Regions from separate parts of the Streptomyces sp. HNM0645 genome, predicted to be linked through region 2. Evidence: riboswitches for the same ligand, from Rfam matches in the RefSeq annotation. Region 2 holds a riboswitch; the other holds the start of a gene.
What was found. Region 2 has a riboswitch for cobalamin ahead of QMZ92_RS27015 (cobalamin biosynthesis protein). Riboswitches for the same ligand answer to the same signal wherever they lie in the genome.
Positions count from the first base shown of each region.

Region 1 (3,393 bases), on a different contig from region 2:
ATCGGCTGGTTCGACGGGACGGGCCGCCAGCGTGCCGCCGCCCAGGTGCTGTACCGGCAGCTGCCCGGTACCCGGCGGTACTTCGCGTACATCCCGGAGGGGCCGGTGCTGGACTGGGCCGACCCGGCGCTGATGGGCGTCCTGCAGCTGCTCCTCGACCAACTGCGGGCGGCTGGGGCCTTCGCCGTGCGGATGGGGCCGCCTCTGGCGTACCGCCGGTGGAGCGCCGAGACGCTCAAGGCGGCCGTCGGCCCGGGGCGCCGGGTCGGCGACGTGCTGCCGGACGTCGTCGAGCCGATCGGGGCGGCCGTCGCGGACCGGCTGCGGGCGGCCGGCTGGCGGCGCTGCGGAGACGACGGCGGCGCGGGCGACGCCCAGCCCCGCCACCTGTTCGAGCTGCCCCTGGCCGGCCGCAGCACGGACGACCTGTGGTCCGGCTTCAACCAGGAGTGGCGGCGCAACATCAAGAAGGCGAAGACGGTAGGGGTGGAGACCTACCTCGGCACCGCCGAGGATCTTCCCGCCTTCTGCGACCTGCTGCAGGTCACCGAGCGGCGCGACGGCTTCCGCCTTGGACGTTCTCTCCCCTATTTCCAGCGGCAGCATCGAGAGCTCAACGCCGAGGAGAACGGGCGCATGCGGCTCTACCTCGCCCGGCACGACGGGGAGGTGCTCGCTGCTCACACCATGATCGTGGCGGGCCGGCGTGCCTGGTACCAGACCGGGGCCTCCGCCGATCACCGCCGCGAGGTCAGGCCGAGCAACGCTCTGCAGTGGCGACTGATCCGCGACGCACACTCCCTTGGTGCGGCCGTGTACGACATGCGGGGCGTACCGGACACCCTCGATCCCGCGGAGCGGTCGTTCGGGCTGATGCGCTGGAAGCTCGGCACCGGAGGGGAAGTGGTGGAGACCCTCGGTGAGTGGGAGCTGCCCCTGCAGGGAGCGGTGAACAAGACCCTGCACCGGGCCATGCAGGCGTACATGTCGCGCCGCTGAAGCCACCCCGGGGGCGTGTGGATCGGTCATGGGTGAACCTTAATCGATTCTTCTAAGTCATTTAGAAGTTTGTTGTGGGTTCGAGGGGCTTCCGCTACCTTGACCAGGACAAGTCAATCGATGGGCAGCGGAAGCCGGTGGGAATCCGGCACGGTCGCGCCACTGTGTGCCCGGCGGCAGCCGCTCATCTCCTGAGCGGTGCGGCCCGGCAAGTCAGACTCGCCCCCGTCGAGCGAGCTCCATCCGACCGGGACGCGTGTTCCCACTGGAGGTCCTGCCATGGCCCAGGCCACCGCTCAGCCGAGCGTCGCCGCCATCCCCGCCGCACTGCCCGTCAAGTCGATCCTGCCCTGGGCCGTCTTCTTCGGGGCCCTGATGCTGCTCGCGCTCTTCTTCGTCGGCGCCGAGCAGGGTGCCACCGCCATCTTCGCCGGCGAAGGCGTCCATGAATGGGTGCACGACGGCCGGCACCTGCTCGGCTTCCCCTGCCACTGAGACGGGGGCGCGAACATCATGAACTCCGCAACCGTCGGAAAGCTCCTTGCCCGCGGCATGGTGGCCGGCCTCGTGGCCGGTCTCCTCGCCCTGATTGTCGCCTACTTCCTCGGCGAGCCGCCGACCGAGGCCGGCATCGCCTACGAGGCGGCGCACAGCCACGAAGAGGGGGGCGCGGAGCTGGTCAGCCGCGCGGCCCAGTCCACCACCGGCCTCGCGACCGGCGTCCTCGTCTACGGCGTCGCCCTGGGCGGCATCGCCGCGCTGGCGTACTGCTTCGCCTTGGGCCGGATCGGTGGATTCGGACCGCGCGCCACGGCCGGGCTGCTGTCTCTTGGCGGCCTGATCGCCTTCTACGTGGTGCCGTTCCTCAAGTACCCCGCCAACCCGCCGGCCGTGAGCGATCCGGCGACGATCAGTCAGCGCACCACCCTGTACCTGCTCATGGTGGTGCTCAGCGTGCTGCTCGCCGTCTCCGGCGTGATCCTGGGCAAGCGGCTCGCGCCCCGTCTGGGCAACTGGAACGCGTCGGTTGCGGCAGGGGCGTTCTTCGTCCTCGCCGTCGGACTCGCGTACGCCTTCCTTCCCGCGGTCAACGAGATGCCGAAGGGCTTCCCGGCCGCCGTCGTCTGGCAGTTCAGGATCTCGGCGCTCGCGATCCAGGCCACGCTGTGGGCCGGATTCGGCCTCGTCTTCGGCGCACTGGCCGAGCGGCTGCTGCAGCCGCGCGAGTCTGGCGCACGGACTGCGGCCATGGAGCCGGGGGCGGCGGTCGCGCCCTCGTCCTGACGCCTGTCACGCGAGAGGGGCGCCGGTCTCGAGCCGGCGCCCCTCTCTGCTGCGTGCGTCAGCCGATGCGTACGCCCCACATGAAGGGCATGCCGCTGCGGGCGATCGATTCGTAGCGGACCTGCGCACCGGGCTTGGGCGAGTGCAGGATCTGCCCGTTGCCGGCGTAGAAGCCGACGTGGCTGAGATCGCTGCGCATGATGATCAGGTCGCCGGGCTTCAGGGCGCTGAGGGAGTTGATGCGCGTTCCGGCACTGGCTTGGGCCTGGGAGGTGCGCGGTATCGTCACGCCGGCCTGGCGGTACGCCCAGGACGTGAGGCCGGAGCAGTCGAAGGAGCTCGGGCCGCTCGCGCCCCAGACGTACGGCATGCCGACCCGGCTCTTGGCGGCGGCGAAGGCCGCTGCGGCGCGCTCGGAGGCACTTGCCTCGTTGCCGAGGTCGACCCGCGCGCTCGCCCGGTTGGCCCGGTCCTCCTCCTGCGCGATCCGGGCCCGTTCCTTCGCCGAGAGGGTGTTGAGGAGGCGCTGGGCCTCGCGCAGCTTGATCTGGATCTCCGTCTTCCGGTTGCCCAGTTCCTTCTGTACGGAGCCGAGGTCGCGCAGCTTCTCGGACGCTTCCCTGCGCTGCTGCTGGAGCGCCAGCTGTTGGGAGAGGAACTGCTGCAGTACGGCCGCCTGCCGCTCGCCGGCCCGGTCCAGGGCCGACGCCTTCTCGAGGTACGTGTCGGGTTCCTCGGAGAGGAACAGCTGAAGGGCCGGGTCGAGGCCGCCGGAACGGTACTGGCCGGCTGCCACCGTGCCGATCCGGTCACGGAGTTCGTTCAGCTCACCCTGCTTGCGCGCCGCCGCCTCCTGGAGGCCCGCCACCTCCTTCTTGAGCGCGTCGGCCTTCTCCTTGGCCCCGTTGTACTTCTCCGTGGCCTGGGTCGCCTGCTCGTACAGGCGGTCCACCTGCGCCTTGACACCCTTCTTGTTGGGATCGGGCAGCGGGTCGGCCGAGGCTGCCTGGGTGGAAAGGGCCACGGCCGCCGCGGCGGTGGCGGTGATGACGCCGGTATGGAGCGGACTGGGCTGCTTCGGGCGGCGATGGGAGGCCACGGCGGAGCTCC
Region 1 is NZ_JASHLT010000014.1:111,564-114,956, reverse strand. Features, by position in the region: gene QMZ92_RS11475 (lipid II:glycine glycyltransferase FemX) at 1-999, shown strand, start outside; cobalamin riboswitch at 1,059-1,240, shown strand; gene QMZ92_RS11470 (CbtB domain-containing protein) at 1,279-1,494, shown strand; gene QMZ92_RS11465 (CbtA family protein) at 1,513-2,283, shown strand; gene QMZ92_RS11460 (C40 family peptidase) at 2,342-3,382, opposite strand.
Region 1: linked by a shared signal. The riboswitch ahead of QMZ92_RS11470 (CbtB domain-containing protein) and the one ahead of QMZ92_RS27015 (cobalamin biosynthesis protein) in region 2 are both predicted to bind cobalamin.

Region 2 (3,393 bases):
CCGGGCTTCAGCAGCACGGGGTTCATCAGAGCCGTGGGCTCCACCCGTGCGGCCTGCGCCTGCATGGCCTGTGCCCGGCCGATCTCGGCGCCCTCGCGGGTGACGAAGGAGTTGAGGGACATGTTCTGCCCCTTGAAGGGTGCGACCTTCACGCCCCGGCGCACCAGCCAGCGGCAGATCCCCGCCGTGACCACGCTCTTGCCGGCGTCCGAGGTGGTGCCGGCGACCAGCAGCCCGCCCCCGCTCATGCGCGCCTCCGACTCGGGGCCCCGGCCGCGAGGCGCGCGCCCACGCACACCGCGAGCGCCAGCACCCCCACGCGCTGCGAGAGCCGTACCGCCCGTTCGATGTCCGCGACCTCGACGGCCCGGCCGTCGGCGCCGTTGAGCACGGGCCGGTGCTCGACCCGGCCGGCGTAGGAGAGCGTCCCGCCGAGCCGTACGCCGAGGGCTCCGGCGAACGCGGCCTCCACGGGACCGGCGTTGGGGCTCGGGTGCTTCGCGGCGTCCCGGCGCCAGGCGCGGGCCGCGCCGCGCGGGTCGCCGCCCGCGGCGGTCGCGAGCGCTGCGGTGAGCCGGGCCCCGGGCCAGCCCGCGAGATCGTCGAGCCGGGCCGAGGCCCAGCCGTACCGCCGGTAGCGGGGTGACTTGTGACCCACCATCGCGTCCAGGGTGTTGACGGCGCGGAACCCGACGAGACCGGGCACGCCGCCGATCGCACCCCAGAACAGCGCGCCCACGACCGCGTCCGAGGTGTTCTCGGCGACGGACTCGACGACGGCGCGGGCGATGCCGGGGCCGTCCAGCGCCTTGGGGTCGCGTCCGCACAGATGCGGCAGCCGCTCCCGGGCGACCTCGATGTCCCCGGCCGCCAGCGCCCCGCCGATCGCCCGGGCCTCCCGGCCCAGCGAGGTGCCCCCGACGACGGCCCAGGTGGCGGCCGCGGTCAGGGCGACGGCGGCGCCGCGCGACCGGCGTGCGGAGACGGCGGCCAGTGCGCCCGCGGCGACCGCGCCGCCGGTGCACACCGCGGTGTGCAGGGCGCCCCAGCCGCGGTGGTCGCGCCAGAGTCTCCGTTCGACCGCGGCGGCGGCCCGGCCGAAGGCGGCGACCGGGTGCCCGCGGCGTGGATCGCCGAGGAGCAGGTCGCCGGCCAGCCCGGCCGCGGCGCCGTACGCGAACGTGATGTCCGGGCGCGGCACGCCCGGCCCCCCCGGTTCGGCAGGCATGTTCGTCCTCACTCAGGGTCCGCGCCCTGGCTCGACGTGACCGGCGGGAGAGAGTTCCTGGCTCCGGGGCGCTCCGTGAGGGGGAGCGCACCCGTGACAGTGGCGGGACCGCGCCGGATTCGCACCGGCTTCCTCTTCTGCCGCCGTAAATGGCTCCGGAAGTCCACCACGGTCCCCGAACGCCCGTCAACTCGCCCTTGACCTGCGACGGGACAGTGTGCCGAGGCCCACACGGGTTGGCTGCGGGCACACACACGACAGGGGCCGGACCCACCCGGAGGTGCGCCCGGCCCCTGTGCGAGGAGGTGCCGTACGGCCGTCAGACCACGATCAGATAGATCCCGAAGGCCACCGCCGCCGCGCAGAGCGCGAAGCAGGCGTACGCACCCGTGCGGGCGAGGCCCGCGGAGCCTCCCTGCGCCGCCGCGGCCTCCTGCTTGGAGAGACCCGCGACGCCCAGGGTGAACAGGCCCACCAGGGCGACGGTCACGACGAGACTCACGCCGAAGACGGAGCCCAGAGCTGCCCAGTCGATCTTCATGCTGTTCTTTCCTTACACCGTGGCGGCGGGCGCCGCAGTGGACTCGGATGCCTGGGCCGGAACGGCGGCCTTCGGCGCCTCGGCCTCGGTCACCGAGGTCCCGACGACACCGGCCGGGGGCGGGGTGACGGCCGCGATGGCGGTGGTGACGACGCCCGCGGGTTCGACCTCGTCGTCCGTGACGTTGGTGTGGTCGACCGGCTTGCGGCGCGAGATCACCCAGATGGCCCCGGAGCCCGCGACGAGCAGCACGGCCACGGCGGCGATGCCCCAGGTGCCCTGCTTGGTCAGGAACTCCGCGGCCGCGGCGACCAGGCCGGCGGCGGGCAGGGTCAGACCCCAGGCGACGAACATCCGGGTCGCGGTGGACCAGCGGACCACACCGCCCTTGCGGCCGAGGCCCGCGCCCATCACGGCACCCGAGCAGGACTGGGTGGTGGAGAGGGAGAAGCCGAGGTTCGAGGAGGCCAGGATGACCGTCGCCGCGCTGGTCTGGGCGGCGAAGCCCTGCTGCGGCTGGAGGTCGGTCAGGCCCTTGCCCATCGTGCGGATGATGCGCCAGCCGCCGAGGTAGGTACCGAGCGCGATCGCGACGCCGGCGGAGACGATGACCCACATCGGGGGGTTCGAGCCGGGCGCGAGGACGCCCCCGGTGACCAGGGCCAGGGTGATGACGCCCATGGTCTTCTGCGCGTCGTTGGTGCCGTGGGCGAGGGACACCAGGCCTGCGGAGGCGATCTGGCCGGCGCGGTAGCCCTTGGAGGTGGCCTTGTTCTCGGTCGTGCCACCGATCCGGTACGTCAGCCTGGTGGCGACGAGGGCCGCGAGGCCGGCGACGAGCGGAGCCGCGACGGCGGGGATCAGGACCTTGGTGACGATCGTGCCGCCGTTGACGGCCGAGAAGCCGGCGGACATCACGGCGGCGCCGATGAGGCCGCCGAAGAGGGCGTGCGAGGAACTGGACGGGAGGCCCAGCAGCCAGGTCAGCAGGTTCCAGAGGATCGCGCCGACGAGCGCGGCGAAGATCACTTCTGTGCGGATGCCCTCTTCGTTGATGATGCCGCCCGAGATCGTCTTGGCGACCTCGACGGAGAGGAACGCGCCGACCAGGTTCAGCACGGCGGACATCGCCACTGCTGCCTTCGGTCTCATCGCACCCGTCGAGATGGTCGTCGCCATGGCGTTGGCGGTGTCGTGGAAGCCGTTCGTGAAATCGAACACGAGTGCTGTCACGACGACAATCGCGAGCAGCAGGGTGATGTGCTCCATTTACCGGGTACCCAGGCAATCGTTCGGATGGCAGTGGCTCGGGTGAACGTAGGGTCGCTGAGTGAACGGAAGGTGAACTGGGGCGGGCTTTGGAGTGTCTCCAAGTGGGGTGAGGCTCCTCCGCTTACGCCTGCGGCGGTACGTCGGCAACCCTCGGAGCCGGGGCGCATCGATCGGAATCGGCCAAATTTCGGGCCTTTACCCCTCTCGGGTAGTCGCAGAATGGCTGTTGTGTGATCGGACCCCGTCTTCTGGGTGAACATCGAAAGAGATTCTGGTCACTCCGGACTTTCCGTCGCCGAGTCCGTCACCGCGCCCGGCCGCCGGGGTGCGCGACGGCGGCCCGGCACCGGCC
Region 2 is NZ_JASHLT010000045.1:8,943-12,335, forward strand. Features, by position in the region: gene QMZ92_RS27010 (cobyric acid synthase) at 1-248, opposite strand, end outside; gene QMZ92_RS27015 (cobalamin biosynthesis protein) at 245-1,228, opposite strand; cobalamin riboswitch at 1,260-1,411, opposite strand; gene QMZ92_RS27020 (hypothetical protein) at 1,548-1,769, opposite strand; gene QMZ92_RS27025 (inorganic phosphate transporter) at 1,782-3,038, opposite strand.